One region of the Alteribacillus sp. HJP-4 genome, then DNA from elsewhere that is predicted to be linked to it. Evidence: riboswitches for the same ligand, from Rfam matches in the RefSeq annotation. Region 1 holds a riboswitch; each other region holds the start of a gene.
What was found. Region 1 has a riboswitch for thiamine pyrophosphate ahead of thiC (phosphomethylpyrimidine synthase ThiC). Riboswitches for the same ligand answer to the same signal wherever they lie in the genome.

Region 1 (5,115 bases):
TGATCCATGCATTCGAAAACCTCTCTAGCATCGTCTCTCGCAGAAACTATTTCATCCGGTAATGGGGCTGGATCACGAATTTCTTCTTTTGAAAGCGGTCCCAATACACCAAGCCACTTTCTCTTTTTGCGGTTCTGTTTTCTGATCCAGTCAATGCCGACATGCCTTGCGATAGAATAAAGCCAGGTTTTTTCGCTGCTTTTCCCCTCAAAGGTGTCAAAAGCATGAAACACTTTTATATATACTTCCTGTACTAATTCTTCTGCAGCGTCCTTATCTCTGACCATATAGAATAAATATTGAAAAAGAGAGTGGTGGTAGGTTTCATATAACCGCTCAAATTCTTCCTGCACGATTAACACTCCCATACTTTAGTCGTTAGTGATTTACATTCGGTTACAAGCGAAACCAAAAATATTTCATATTCTTTCATATTTTTATATTTCAAAAAAAGAAAGCCCGGATGTTTACCACCCCGGAGCTTTAGTGCCCTGGCATCAAAAAAACAAGGCATAAACCCAGTATATTATTCCATACATAATGACAAGCGTGGTAATAAAAGCAAACAGCTTTTTATTAGAAAAATTATTCATACGAGCCTCCACCATAATAAGTACGTCTACAATTATATCATTTCTTTTGAGGTCGAAAGGAAGAAAATATGAGAACAAATTCAAAAAAGTATGGGTTTTACTAAAAAGAGGTTGACGAACAGCAGATCTATGAGAGGATCGAAAATCTGCTGTCATGGAGCAGAAGCCAAAAGTCTTCAGCATAATCATGGCAGCAATTCGAAAAAAAAGCCCGGTACCGGTTTCTAACCGGATACCCGAGCTTTTAAAGGTGTGTTATTCCGTTGTTTCGTGCTGAAAATACGTTTGATCATATAAATGCTCTACATCTTCATCCGTCATCATAGTAAACTGTTGATCTTCCATACCCCTGACCTTCGTTAAAAATGTAATCATGTTCTGACGCTCTCTTCTTTTCATTTTGTATGCTCCCCTTTCTGTGTTACTACAGAATATTAATTTAAATGTATTATATAACAGATAATTTCATTCCGTCAACACATTTTTCAGAATTTTTTATCAGAGGAATCAATTTCATAAGAGCAATTCAGAATATAAAACACGAACATTCGATTGTAGCGTAAGGCGACGACTCCTGGTCGATTAATACCGGCCACGTCCTGTGGCCAACATCGACACTAGCACGTCCTGGGCGTCGTGGGACTAGCTTGAGGTGAAGACCCCGCAGGCAGCTTTTTGCTGCTGAGGAGGCTGAGGCCAAGCCCACGGAAAGCGTTCGCCTGAAGCGAAAGTCGAATGATAAAGAGAAAGTAGATTTTAATACCCGCATTTTTCGTTGTGAAATTGACTTATGAAATTCATTCAGAGGTGAAATTTATTCAGTTTTGGGGTTTTCATTTTTTATAATATCTCCTATACTTGGTGTAATTGAATAATGAATCAACTAGGGGAGTCCGATGAGCCGGGCTGAGAAGAAAATGCCATGAATTTTTCTGACCCTTCGGACCTGATCTGGTTCATACCAGCGTAGGGAAGTTAGAATCGTGAAAGCAAGGTTCTTTAGCAGCTTCTAAATGACAGCCGGTCCAAAATGAATGGGCCGGCTTATTTTATTTTTTATTGCCTGCTGTGCCCTTTCGTCTATGCGCCAAGATCTCGTCCTTTACTATTTTTAAAAGGAGAGATTTTTTTATGTCCAATTCATCCATTTCCCACGAGAACGTGCACCATTTATCTAATCTTCCAGGGAGTAAAAAAGTGTATGTCAGCGGATCCCGTCCTGACCTGCGCGTGCCAATGCGAAAAATTGAATTAAGCGACACGGCCGGAACCTTTGGCGAGGAAAAAAACCCTCCGATCCACCTGTACGATACAAGCGGTCCATATACAGATGAAGAAGAGCTTATCAGCTTCGAAAAAGGGCTGAAATCGATTCGTGCCGAGTGGATAAATGAACGCCGGGATTCAGAAGAATATGAGGGAAGATTAATACGTCCTGAAGATAATGGATTGAACTCCCACAGCCGGCCACCTGTATTTCCTGGATTAAAAAGAACTCCCCGCCGGGCAGTAAGTGGTAAAAATGTAACTCAGCTGCACTATGCGAAACAAGGCATTATTACACCGGAGATGGAATTTATAGCTATAAGAGAAGACATGTCACCGGAATTCGTCCTTAAGGAAGTAGCAGAAGGAAGAGCGATAATTCCTTCCAATATTAATCATCCCGAAATAGAACCGATGATTATCGGACGAAATTTTCATGTAAAGATCAATGCAAATATTGGCAACTCTGCTGTCACATCCTCCATCGAAGAAGAAGTTGAAAAAATGACCTGGGCCATCCGCTGGGGAGCAGATAATATTATGGATCTTTCCACCGGTAAAAATATACACACCACAAGAGAATGGATTATCCGCAACTCCCCTGTGCCAGTCGGCACTGTTCCTATTTACCAGGCACTGGAAAAGGTTAATGGTACCGCTGAGGAATTAACATGGGAAATCTATAGGGATACTCTAATAGAACAGGCTGAACAGGGTGTAGACTACTTTACTATTCATGCCGGGGTGCTTTTGCGCTATGTACCGCTTACCGCGGGCCGACTGACAGGAATAGTCTCCAGGGGAGGTTCCATTATGGCGCAGTGGTGCTTATACCACCACCAGGAAAGCTTCTTATATACGCATTTCGATGAAATCTGCGAAATAATGAAAACATATGATATCGCGTTTTCTCTTGGAGACGGCCTCCGCCCAGGATCTATCGCAGACGCGAATGACGAAGCTCAATTTGCAGAATTAGAGACGCTAGGAGAATTAACAAAAAGAGCCTGGAAGCATGATGTTCAGGTTATGGTAGAAGGGCCAGGCCACGTGCCGATGCACTTGATAAAAGAAAATATGGATAAACAGCTGGAGGTCTGCGAAGAAGCTCCTTTCTACACTCTCGGTCCGCTTACTACTGATATAGCACCGGGATATGACCACATCACTTCAGGGATCGGCGCTGCTCAGATCGGGTGGTACGGTACAGCAATGCTTTGCTATGTCACACCAAAAGAACATCTCGGCCTGCCTAATAAAGAGGATGTCCGCGAAGGTGTTATCACATATAAAATTGCTGCCCATGCCGCAGATTTAGCGAAGGGCCATCCAAATGCCCAGAAAAGGGATGATGCATTATCTAAAGCCCGGTTTGAATTCAGATGGAGAGATCAATTCAACCTCTCTATTGACCCGGAAAGAGCACTTGAATTTCATGATGAAACCCTTCCGGCAGAAGGAGCTAAGACTGCCCACTTTTGTTCGATGTGCGGCCCGAAATTTTGCAGCATGCGAATTTCCCAGGATATTCGTAATTACGCTCGGGAGCATGACATGAATACAACAGAAGCAGTGGAAACTGGGATGAAGGAAAAAGCGGAAGCCTTTAAAAAATCCGGCAGCCGCCTTTACCAATGATGTGAAGGGAGAGAACCTATGAATCGAGCAGCGGCTGAAATTCAGGAAGAAATAGCCCGGACAAAAAAGCATCTGGATCTATTAGAAGTGGCGCTTCATCGTTTACAAAACGAGTGTAACCACACTTTTGAAGGAAATGAATATTATCAGATATGTGTAAAATGCAGGCTTACGAAGGTTCTGTACTATTAAGGTAACAGGCAGCAGGCTGTCTGTCTTTCATGGAAAAACGTCAGGAATAGGAATGATTTGGGGCTGTAGCAAAAGCCCCTTTTTATAGAAAAAGTAGTATCCTAAATAGAAGAGAGCAGGGGACAAGTCCGAAGACTCCAGTGGGAAGAGCAGCGGCTGAAGATCCACCGGGCGCGGGTTTCGCCCGGTTAGCTGAAGCGCTGCCCACGGAAAGCGAAGGACTTGTCCACTGCTTTTTTTACCATACAAAAGGGGGCGAGTATCATTTATGATACAGCCCCATGATATATAGAGAATACATTTCTCTATTTTATTCATGATAAATATTGCCCATTTGTTAAAAGAGGTATGAAAGACCTTTGACAACTTTTCCTGCATTTTCTACAATTTTTGTAACTGTTTTTTATACATATCGACAGTTTATGTAGAACTATGGAAGGAGAAAGGAGACGTTTATGAGAAAATATTCATACGCAGCAATAGCCGCAATACTTGGATTTAGTTTACTTACTGCCTGTGGTACGAGCGAAGAAAACGGCTCTCCGGAAGAAAACGACGCGGAAGAAATGCAGGAAACTGAAGGAACTGATGAAGTGAAAGAGCAAGAAGAAACTCCTGAAGATGAAGAGGAAGCTGAAAACGAAGAAGAAGAAACTGATGATACAGATGCTGAAGAAGAATCTGATTCAGAAGAGAAGTCTGATTCAGAAGAGGAGACTGATTCAGAAGAAGAATCAGCAGATCTCGAAGAGACTGCCTCTGAAGAAGAAGATACCTCTTCGAGCGCGGAGGATGAAGAGAAAATTACTGAAACTGTCACTCTCTTTTTCTCTGATGAACAATTATTGGAAACGTTAAAAGTGGATCAGGAAGTTACTGCTGCTTCAGAAGATGAAATTCCCCTTGCAGCACTGGAAGCGTGGATTGCCGGTCCGGAAAGTGATGAATTAACATCTTTGTTTGAAGGAACGAATGTGGAGGTTCAATCCGTAGAAGGGCATGACGGTACTGCGGAGGTTTCATTTTCAGAATCGTTACTTGATGCGAATGCTGGTTCAAGCATGGAGATTGCCTTTACGGAACAAATTGCACTGATTATGCAGCAATTCGGCTATGATCAAACAAAAGTATTAATTAATGGAGAAGAAGAAGAAACTCTCTTCGGTAATAATGATGCCACTGAGCCTATTCAAGCTGGGAATCCAGATGATTATGAAAGCGTAGATTAAACAGCAACTGTCTGACCATGAAAGTCAGACAGTTTTTTTGCGTCATTCTCTTCAGGTAGTCGTTTCTATCGAATCTGTCTGATAATATTTCACGAGGGTTATTTTCTTTCCGTTTTCGTCTAATAATAATTTATCGCTCCATTTTTTCATAATTGCAATACCACGCCCTGACTCTGTCAGCGCTTCAGCCGTCTCCT
Region 2 (5,115 bases), on a different contig from region 1:
AGAAAAGAGAAAATCCAGTTGAGAAGAATGTTGAAGACGGAGTATTAGCTGAATTATAATAATTGAAGAAGAAGCGGGACTTTGAAGGGTTCCGCTTTCTTTATTCTTTTCAAAAAAATCATATAAACGATTTATAGTAAAAGAAGAGTGGAGACTGGGTTCAGTTGACCCGGTACTGACTCAGTTTTTCCTTATAGTAGAAAGAAGGTTTTCCATTGGCAGTCCTTATCGATGTGTTAATACCGATTGCACTCATTTTCCTATGTGGTTTTCTGCTGCAAAAAAAGCAGGTCCTGGATGTGCGTTCTCTTTCAGCAGCAGCGCTTTACATATTAAACCCGGCTCTAGTTTTTCAAACGTTTTACACGACTGAACCAGATAGTGATCTAGTTCGAATCACTGCATTCTCTGTTTTATTTCTCCTTATTATGATAATTATTAATAAAATCCTGAAGCGTATCATGAAGTGGTCTATGAAGGAGGAAAGCGGAATGATGCTTGCGACCGCTTTTATGAATGCGGGAAATTTCGGGGCACCGCTGATACTGTTTGCACTTGGTGAAGAAGCATTCGCGTATGCGGTCATTTTCATGGTTATCCAAGCTCTCCTCATGAATACCGCTGGAGTTTATATTTCCAATAGAAGCAGCTTGACTCCTGCAGATGCCCTGCGAGTTGTTATAAAAATGCCTGTATTTCATGCGCTTCTCGCCGGATTCACCCTTCAGGCTGCCAGAATACCGATTAAAGAATCTTACATGGATGCGGTTGACTTGCTGGCACAGGCAGCCATTCCAGTAGTAATGATTGTGCTCGGCATGCAGCTTGCCAATATATCTGTATCAGCAATTGATTGGAAAGCAGTCAGTCTCGGAACAGCGATGCGGCTTGTTTTATCACCACTGCTCGCTTATGCTTTAACATATATTGTTCAAACGAATGATACTCTAAGCACAGTGCTGATTGTGTCCTGCGCGATGCCTTCAGCGGCAACAATTGCCATGATTGCAGTACAGTTTGATTCTAACCCTCAGCTGGTTTCAGGTGTTACACTAATTTCTACGATTTTAAGTGTACCATCCTTATGGATTTTACTTTTAATTATTGGAGTATGAAGATTTTGAAAGGAAGGACTTTAAAATGAAAAAATTAATAATTGCATCCATAGGTTTATCATTTTTGTTTTTGCTTACCGCCTGCGGGCAGACAGAGAATGAAAGCGGCGATGAAGGAACTGCTTCGCTTGAACCACTTGAAGTCAAAATTGACATGGCAGAGAATGCGGAGCCTGAAGAAGAGATCGATATTACGGCAGCCGTTACCCAGGACGGCGAAGCTGTGGCAGACGCAAATGAAGTGAAATTTGAAATTTGGAAAGAAGGAGCAAAGGAAGAAAGTGAAATGGTAGAGGCAGACGGTTCAAAAGATGGAAGCTACACCATTACCCACACCTTTGAGGAGGAAGGCACACACAGCGTTACAGCGCATGTCACTGCCAGAGATACACACACTATGCCGACGGAGACAATTATGATCGGTTCAGATTCAGAAGAAAGCTCTTCTGGTGAAAAACAGGAAGAAAACGAAGAACATGCTGGCCACCACCACAACTCGCCGGTTACTGCTGAGCTTGAAGAGGTAGAAGAAGTGAAGGCGAATAAGGAAACACCTCTGACGTTTTCGGTGGCACACGAAGGAGAACCTCTGACAGAAGCACGTGTCCGGCTGGAGATATGGAAGCACGGAGAAGATACAAGGAAGTGGGTTGATGCAGAAGAAGAGGCAGACGGTACTTACAAGACTTCGCATACTTTTGAGGATTCTGGCGGTCACTATATTACTGTTCATATAGAAAATAACGATGGCCTTCATGAACATGTTGATAATGAAATAACTGTGCAATAGTAAAATTCTGCATTCCTAAAAAAGTAGGCGGCCATCTTTATATACTCTGCAAAAAAGGGAAGTGATTCTCTTACTAACCTGTGTACATAGTTTTGCCGGAGCAGCTCTGCCCCGGCTCATATTATTCTCCGCGCTTTCGCTTTTCTGTTATTGATTCACCTCCGAGACCGTAATTATCTGTCTCGATTTCATCAATAATGACTACGGTGGATTTAGGATTTTTCCCGAGTGTATCCTGAAGAAGTTTAGTTGTTCCTTCAATAAGAGCATGCTTTTGTTCTGGTGTGGCAGGCTGTTCTTCTTTTGTGATTTTTATATTTACAAATGGCATGGAAGCATCCCTCCTTATTCTTATATTATCAAAAAGGTACCTGTCTGACAGATTTATTTACTTTATTTTGCTGGCGGAATTGACCAATGCCGAGTAGGATCATCCCTGCTGCCAGTACAACAATGGCAAAGTAAAAGGAGGAAGAGAGTACCCCGCTTATGGAGATGATTACAGCCGCTGCAGCCGGACCGATCATTTGACCTGCCCCATAAAAAAAGGTAAGCCTGCTGATGACGCGATTGCTTTCCCTGCCTGCTGCAGCCCGGCCTTCACTCATTACCATGGTTACTATCCCCATAAAGGTTGCTCCAAAGAGAATGGACCCGAGCAGAGCTCCAACAGCATTAAAAAATACGACCGGTAAAGCTATTCCAATTATTTGGACAACGAAAGCAAACTGAATAGCCGGAAGATTGCCGATTCTTGACGCGATTGCAGCCCAAATGACACATGATGGGGCTGCTGCAGCCCCGACAAACACCCAGCTCAGGGAAGGTGCTGAGTGAAGAAATGGTATTTCTGATGCAAATGCTACAAGGTAGGTGCCGCTTATAATATATCCTATGCCCTCCATAAAATAAGCAGCTGTCAGCCAAGGTATTATTCTGGAATTGTGGTTTGTACCTGTGCTTTCTGGCATTATTTTTTGCTCCGGGGGATCTTTGACCCAGTTCAGAACAGCTCCTCCAAGTAAAAAGGAGAGCAGCCCGAGTGAGAGCCAGACTCCGTTCCATTCTGCTATCTGCATAACAATTGGTACAAGAAGACCAGTGCTTATAATGCCGAGCCCGACTCCCCCAAACAAATATCCAGACAAGGGAAGTCTGCCTCTGCTGGCCAGGGTGTCTAAAATGAGACTTGAAACGAGCACAAATACAATCCCACTCGACAATCCGGACCCAAACCTTAAGGCATGCCAGCCCCACTCTAAATTCGTAAGTCCCATTCCGAGCGTCGTGGCTGCATTCATACTAAAGAATATGTAAACATTGAATGCTCTTCCTCGTTTCCAGCTCAGTTTTCCAGCAAGCAGAGCACCGACCAGATAGCCGAGGTAATTACTTGACGCCAGATACCCTGCGGACTCATTATTTAAAGATGTATGCTCCACCATTACCGGGAGTATTGGTGTGTATGCAAACCGTCCTATTCCCATGACGACTGCAAGCACGATCACACCAGAAAGTAATATAAAAAAAATAGATGCTTGCTTGGGCGTTTTTAATCCTGCAGACTGACTCATGGATGTCACTTCCTTATAAACTTGTTCTATCTAGCATTCTAGCAATAGAGGACGAATCTTGGAAGCGATTGACATAGAACAAATTTTCCTATAAAATTTTAGATAATATAACCACTGGGGGCGTCTTTTGACTGAGACAGAGAATTCTGGTCCCTTTGAACCTGATCTAGTTGATACTAGCGGAGGGAATGTTGGTACGGTCCTTTTTAGGAGAGTTTGTGAAGTCCCGTCCCCGTTTTCCTGAGGGATGGTTTTTTTGTTTTCTTAAGTTTTGAATGTACTATGGCTATGCTTTTCTTCTGTACAGATGTTCTCGAGTTGTAAAAATAATATTAATTATTCACTAGGGGTGCCTTAACCGGCTGAGATCAACGGAAGTTGAAACTCTTTGAACCTGAACTGGAAAAACCAGCGGAGGAAAGTGATTGCAGCATGCACTCAGCAGCCGCCGCCTCTTTCCTCACAGCAGGGAAGGGGCTTTTTTTCGCTGCGGAAAAGGGGGATTAAGAAAAGTGCAGCTTCATGCTATTTCTTCAGGAAATCAGAGTATAGAAAAATGGCACGAGGTGACATTGCAGACTCACCATTATGTCGATTTTGTACACATCAGAGAAAAAAAGTGGTCCAGAAAAGATATAGAAGCTGGAATTCGGCTGCTGCTTCAAAGTAATGTCCCGAAAATGAAAATAATAGTGAACAATCAGCCAGAGCTGGTTGAAAAATATAATCTTGGCGGTATTCATTATCCTGAACACTCCCCTATCCGGAAGCTGACTGGAAAAGTTCTGCACGGTGCTTCTGTGCATAGCGTTACTTCTGCTGTGGAGAAAGAAAAACAAGGTGCAGATTATCTGTTTTTCGGACATGTGTTTGCTTCTTCAAGCAAACAAGGGGTCGCAGCCAGAGGATTAATGAAGCTTCAAGAAGTGACAGCAGCTGTCAATATTCCAGTAATTGCGATTGGTGGAATGACAAAAGACAACCTCAGAAAAACAGCTCTTCATGGAGCAAAAGGAGCGGCGGTGCTCTCAGGAATTTATTATGCAGAAAACCCTGGTGCAGAAGCTGCCGCTTTGCGAAAGGAAGGTCAAAATTGATTCAATCCTATGACGTAATTATCATTGGTGGAGGAGTAAACGGCTGCTCGATTGCATACCAGCTGGCTAAACGGAACTATAGAGTGAAACTGCTGGAGAAGGGAAGGATTGCCGAAGAAGCTTCCAGCGCTGCAGCGGGTATGCTCGGAGCTCAATCGGAGTTAAAGAATAAGGGCGCATTTTTTGATTTTGCCAGGACGAGCAGAAATATGTTTTCTGAACTTGTACCGGAAGTGGAGAAGGCTTCTGGATTAACAGTTTCCTACCTTAAGAATGGGATGCTGAAGGTTGCGGTGACAGCGGAAGAAGCCCTTCAGCTTCAACAGATAAGGGTTATACAGGAAGCTGAAGGAGAGCATGTGGAATGGTTGAATGCAGAGGAAGTCCTCCATCGGGAGCCTGAAATCAAGGGAAGAATTCAGGGAGCTCTTTATATTCCTCAGGATGGACAGGTAAAGGCTCCTGACTGGACAAAAGCTCTGGCACGGGCGGCAGCGAATATCGGGGCTGACCTGCAGGAGTATATTAGCGCTGACAGA
Region 3 (5,115 bases), on a different contig from region 1:
AGAGCAGGAGAAATTCAAAGCATCTGGACTGCTGGCGATGGAGTCAGAATTATATTTGCTGGGGCTCTTTGGTCTGCTTGTATTTTATGCCGTTCATAATGCAGCAGAAAAAGCTTACCAGAAGCATGCTCAGGGTGAAGGAAGCTTCTATTGGATTCAAATAATATTTTTCGGGATGTACAATATGTTTATTTCGTACCATGTTTTCGGGTCTGATATAGAAGGGATAGAGGCGTGGTTTTACGGGTTAGCTGTTGGACTGCACTTTATGGCAATTTCGAATGATTTGTGGAGAGAGGATGCCAAAAGATATGTAGAGCTTGGGAGGTACATTCTTGCTGCAGGGATTTTAAGCGGCTGGCTGCTTGGTGTGTTCGTTTCTATGCCTGACTATGCACTGGGCATTGTTTTTGCCTTTATATCTGGAGCTATGATCTTAAATGTGCTGAAAAAAGAACTGCCTTCTGAACACAATGCACACTTTCGTACGTTTCTTCTCTCATCTATTGGATATACACTAATCACATTTGCATTAAAGTTATTTTTTGAATGGTAAAAAAAAGCCTGCCCTTCATGATGAAAGGCAGGCATTACGCTGCGGCCTGAGGGGATCTTTTAGTTTCAATGAAAAATTGCGGCCTGTATCTGGAAATAAGAACGACAATCACCATCGTTATCAGCATTTCCGGCACAAGATATGAAGCGTTATAAATTGCTGAATACGCAGAGACCGGCATACCATCAGGAGCGTAAGCCCCAAACCAGATAATACCGGAAGCAAAATGATCCAGAAATCTGAGCAAAGTAGCAAATCCTATACCTGTAATCATTAAAGCCAGCGGCAGTCGGTCCTGTCTGCTTTGTTTACCGGCAAATACTCCGGCAAATCCCAGCACGGCGAAAGCAATCGGATATTCTAAAATATATTGAACAGGGTGAACAATCGTTGGACCAAACAACAGCTGAACCATTCCATAAATAAAGCCTGTGAGTACTCCGATTTTCCATCCTCTCCGGAAAGCCATAATGAAGATAGGAACCATGACAAGGGAAATTGAACCTCCCATTGCCCAGAGTGCTGAAAATTTGATATAGCTGAGGATGACTGCCAGTGCAGCCATAATAGCGACTTCTATCATAATGACTAGTCGATTGGATTGCATAAAAATACTCCTTTCATATCCTCAAAGGGGGAAAGGAGACGACTGATTTTTTAAAACACTCTTGTCTGTGTGACAAGAAGCCTGCCGCACCACTTTCCTACGCTGGTCTGAGCCAGTTCAGGTTCTAAGAGTTGAGGCAGCACGCCTCTCTCAGTCTTCCGACACCCCTAGTGGAAATATAATATTTTCTTAAATATAGCACAGCCTTATGAGTTTGAAAAGCAATGGGGAGTAAATATGATGTATACTAAAAAGAAGTTTGGACTCAGGAGGATATTATGGAGGCTTCATCACAAAGTGCAATTATTCGTTATTTAAAAGGAAGCGGCCTTGCCTGCTCCGTCACCTTATTGTTGTTTATTTTTTATACAATCAGTCTTGGCGATATCAATCAATTTTTACTGCTGGCTTTTATATTAACTGTACATACATATGCAGGAGCTGCGGCAGGGGAATTGCTGCTGCAGTTGTTAAAGCCGCTCGAAACCTGGCTTGTTTATCCGCTTCTAGGTGTGTTTATCTTTGGCTCTCTTGGAGCTCTCCACGGTCTTTTTATTATACTTACCTATGATTTAGTCGGATTTTTTATTGGCGTGACGATGGCATCATCGATCTCTTTCTTTTTTAGTCCGCTGATAAAGTCACGGCCGCTTTCTTTTCTGTTTGCAGCTATGGGGCCGTCCTTATTCATCATTATTTTACTATCCAGCTTCTTTGCAAAGGCTCTCGGTCAAAATTAAAGGCTAAACATTTGGCAAAATTATTGTTAGAATAGTATTTTAAGAAATTATTCGCAAATTATCATAATTTCTTTTATAATCAAACTACTACTATAAGCATAGGAATATAGCGGAAAGGAGGAAAAAATCACCAATATGTAAGCGTTATCTATTTTTTTAATCCAATGCAGAAAGGAAGAGGCGCTCATGCCAGCTATTGTTTTAGCGGTTATAGGGATTATAGTATTTGCCCTCGGATACCGGTATTATTCTAAGTTTATCGCTGAACGCATTTATCGCTTAGATCCAAATTTCCGCACACCGGCACATGAATTCCGGGATGGCGTAGACTTTGTACCAACAAATAAATGGGTTCTCTGGGGTCACCATTTTACTTCCGTCGCCGGGGCAGCACCGATTGTAGGGCCTGCTGTTGCCGTCTATTGGGGATGGCTTCCCGCTTTTTTGTGGGTCGTTCTCGGCACGGTCTTTGCTGCGGGGGTTCATGATTTTGGAACACTGGTATTATCAGTCCGTAATAAAGGACAGTCCATCGGTACATTAGCCGAAAGAATTATCGGCCGCCGTGCCAAGCTCTTATTTTTGTTTATCATTCTTATTCTAGTATTAATGGTAAACGCTGTCTTTGCATGGGTTATTTCGAATTTATTTGTTTCATTTCCAGCAAGTGTTCTGCCAGTTTTCATCCAGATACCGCTTGCAATATGGATCGGCTATAAAGTAAACAAAAAAGGCGGCAATATGCTGGTCCCTTCTATAATAGCGCTTGCTGTCATGTATGCAGCAGCGGTAATTGCTGCGAATGTACCTGCTCTGCAGATTGATATTGTCAGCTATTTTGGCGGAGAGGAAGCGGCGGGACCGCTTGGTCTTGGGGCAGTATCCTGGGCATTTATGATATGGATAGCGATTCTTATGATCTATGTATATATCGCATCGATTCTGCCAGTATGGAAGCTTTTGCAGCCACGGGATTACATTAACTCCCACCAGCTGGTTGTAGGTCTTGCCATTTTATATCTAGGGCTGCTGTTCACTTGGCCAGCTCCAGAAATATCAGCACCTGCGACAAGAGGTGTTTCTGATGTCTCATGGTTCCCACTGTTATTTATTACGATTGCATGCGGGGCTATTTCAGGTTTTCACGGACTTGTTTCCTCCGGTACCACTTCAAAACAGCTGAACAAAGAAACGGATGCCAGATTTGTCGGTTATTTTGGGGCAGTCGGCGAAGGAACATTGGCACTGATAACCATCCTGGCAGTGACAACCTTCTTTGCTACTCAATCTGACTTCCTGTCCGCGTACGAAAGCTATACTATTGCAAATGCAGATGGACTGGGACACTTCATCGGAGGGGCGGGGCAGCTCGCCACCGGACTCGGGCTTCCGGCCGGAGTGGCTGAAACGATTGTAGCGGTTATTGTAGTAAGCTTTGCCGCTACCACGCTTGATACCTCTGTCCGGCTGATGCGCTACATCATATCAGAGCTTGGCCAGGAGTATAAAGCTCCGGCGTTAACGAAGAAGCATGTCGCCACAGCCATGGCTGTTGGGGCAAGTACAGCGCTCGTTCTTCTCCCTGGAGATGATCGTGGGTTTGGTTCCGGTGGATATCTGCTCTGGCCGCTGTTTGGTACATCGAACCAGCTCCTGGCGGGTATCAGCTTACTGCTGATCTCGATCTGGCTTCGCCGGAAAGGAAGGAACTTCCTATTTACCCTTGTTCCGATGATATTCTTATTGTTTATGACCCTTTGGGCGATGACGCAGCAGGTTCTGTTCCAGTGGTCCGGTCTCGGTGACGCCGATGCGCAGATTCTCTTATTCGTATTAGGCGCGATAATTCTCGGGTTTGCCATCTGGATTTTATTAGAAGCAATTGCATTGTTTAGAAGAGAAAAGCCGAATACAGAACCGGATAATGATTAAGTAAACATGATAAAATAAAGAAAGGAAGAAAAGGGTCCTTTCTGCAGGGCAGTACTTTCTGCAGAATTGCGGCCCTTTTCGTATAGGCACGATATAATCATGGGGGGATAACCATGGAAAAAAAATTAAGTATAAGAAGCTTGCTGGAATTCTACGATGAGGTTTTGAAGCTTCCGCACCGCGCCGAGATAAAACGAGAAATCCGTGATGAAGATGATTTGTTTTTACTGCTTTGTTTTTCAGATCTGCTTGGCCTGCCGAATCCTGCTTCCTACTACACGCTGGAGCTCTATCCGGAAATGGTGGAGCGGTTTCATGACTGGCATTTACGGATGGGAATGGATAAATCACCGTTATCGGGAATTCGCTGCTGTTAAATAGAAAGGAGGAAGGTAATGGAAAATCTGTTTTCTTTTGATATCGTATTTTTTGGAGGAAAAGGCGGCGTAGGCAAGTCAACATCTTCCTCAGCTTTTGCACTTGCCGCTGCCAAAAAACGCAAAAAGACGTTGCTCGTTTCGACGGATCCTGCTCATAATCTGAGCGATCTTTTCGATGAGGAGATCGGAGACAAAAAGAGAAAATTGACGGACTGTCTTTGGGGACTTGAAATCAGTCCTGAAAATGAATCCAGGCGCTACATCAATCAAGTGAAGGATAACTTAAAAGGGCTTGTCAAATCTCATATGGCAGAGGAGGTGAACCGCCAGATTGATATGGCGGCTGTCTCCCCCGGCTCTGAGGAGGCGGCTTTGTTTGACAGGCTCGTGGAAATAGTGCTAGATGAAAAAGAAAACTTTGATTTGATCGTGTTTGATACAGCGCCTACCGGTCATACAGTGAGATTATTGTCTTTGCCGGAATTGATGGAAGCATGGATTGAAGGGATGCTGCAGCGGCGTCAGTCTATTAATGAAAATTATTCCCAATGGTTAAATGATGGAGAACCGGTCGATGATCCGATATACCGGGTGCTTATGAATAGAAAGGATAAATTTTCAGCCGCAAGAAAAGTCCTCATGGACAATAAAAGGACAGCTTACATTTATGTACTTGTCCCGGAAAAGCTTCCGATCGCAGAAACAAAGAGAGCAGTGAAGCTGCTGGAAAAAACAGAGCTGCGTGTGAATGCGCTTGTTGTGAATAAATGCATGCCGGTTCATGCTGGAGATAGTGAGTTTATTCAAAAACGCAGAAATCAGGAAAAGCGATACTTAACACAAATTGAAGAAATGTTTTCCTCAAGAGAAAAGCTTTACCTCCCTCTCTTAGCGGAGGAT

Region 2: another riboswitch for thiamine pyrophosphate. It lies ahead of ACE4RR_RS08230 (thiamine phosphate synthase); the one in region 1 lies ahead of thiC (phosphomethylpyrimidine synthase ThiC).
Region 3: another riboswitch for thiamine pyrophosphate. It lies ahead of thiT (energy-coupled thiamine transporter ThiT); the one in region 1 lies ahead of thiC (phosphomethylpyrimidine synthase ThiC).

Annotation. Positions count from the first base shown of each region.
Region 1 covers NZ_JBHIKY010000030.1:18,501-23,615, forward strand. The annotation lists gene ACE4RR_RS19025 (RNA polymerase sigma factor SigX) at 1-353, opposite strand, end outside; gene ACE4RR_RS19030 (BH0509 family protein) at 849-992, opposite strand; TPP riboswitch at 1,469-1,583, shown strand; gene thiC (phosphomethylpyrimidine synthase ThiC) at 1,725-3,497, shown strand; gene ACE4RR_RS19040 (serine protease) at 3,516-3,689, shown strand; gene ACE4RR_RS19045 (GerMN domain-containing protein) at 4,145-4,918, shown strand; gene ACE4RR_RS19050 (ATP-binding protein) at 4,970-5,115, opposite strand, start outside.
Region 2 covers NZ_JBHIKY010000007.1:47,944-53,058, reverse strand. The annotation lists gene ACE4RR_RS08255 (potassium/proton antiporter) at 1-48, shown strand, start outside; gene ACE4RR_RS08250 (AEC family transporter) at 216-1,115, shown strand; gene ACE4RR_RS08245 (FixH family protein) at 1,141-1,905, shown strand; gene ACE4RR_RS08240 (2-hydroxymuconate tautomerase family protein) at 2,027-2,236, opposite strand; gene ACE4RR_RS08235 (YbfB/YjiJ family MFS transporter) at 2,265-3,479, opposite strand; TPP riboswitch at 3,586-3,685, shown strand; TPP riboswitch at 3,815-3,916, shown strand; gene ACE4RR_RS08230 (thiamine phosphate synthase) at 3,905-4,576, shown strand; gene thiO (glycine oxidase ThiO) at 4,573-5,115, shown strand, end outside.
Region 3 covers NZ_JBHIKY010000007.1:20,231-25,345, reverse strand. The annotation lists gene ACE4RR_RS08115 (hypothetical protein) at 1-556, shown strand, start outside; gene thiT (energy-coupled thiamine transporter ThiT) at 591-1,163, opposite strand; TPP riboswitch at 1,241-1,342, opposite strand; gene ACE4RR_RS08105 (hypothetical protein) at 1,442-1,903, shown strand; gene ACE4RR_RS08100 (carbon starvation CstA family protein) at 2,090-3,835, shown strand; gene ACE4RR_RS08095 (cory-CC-star protein) at 3,949-4,212, shown strand; gene ACE4RR_RS08090 (ArsA family ATPase) at 4,231-5,115, shown strand, end outside.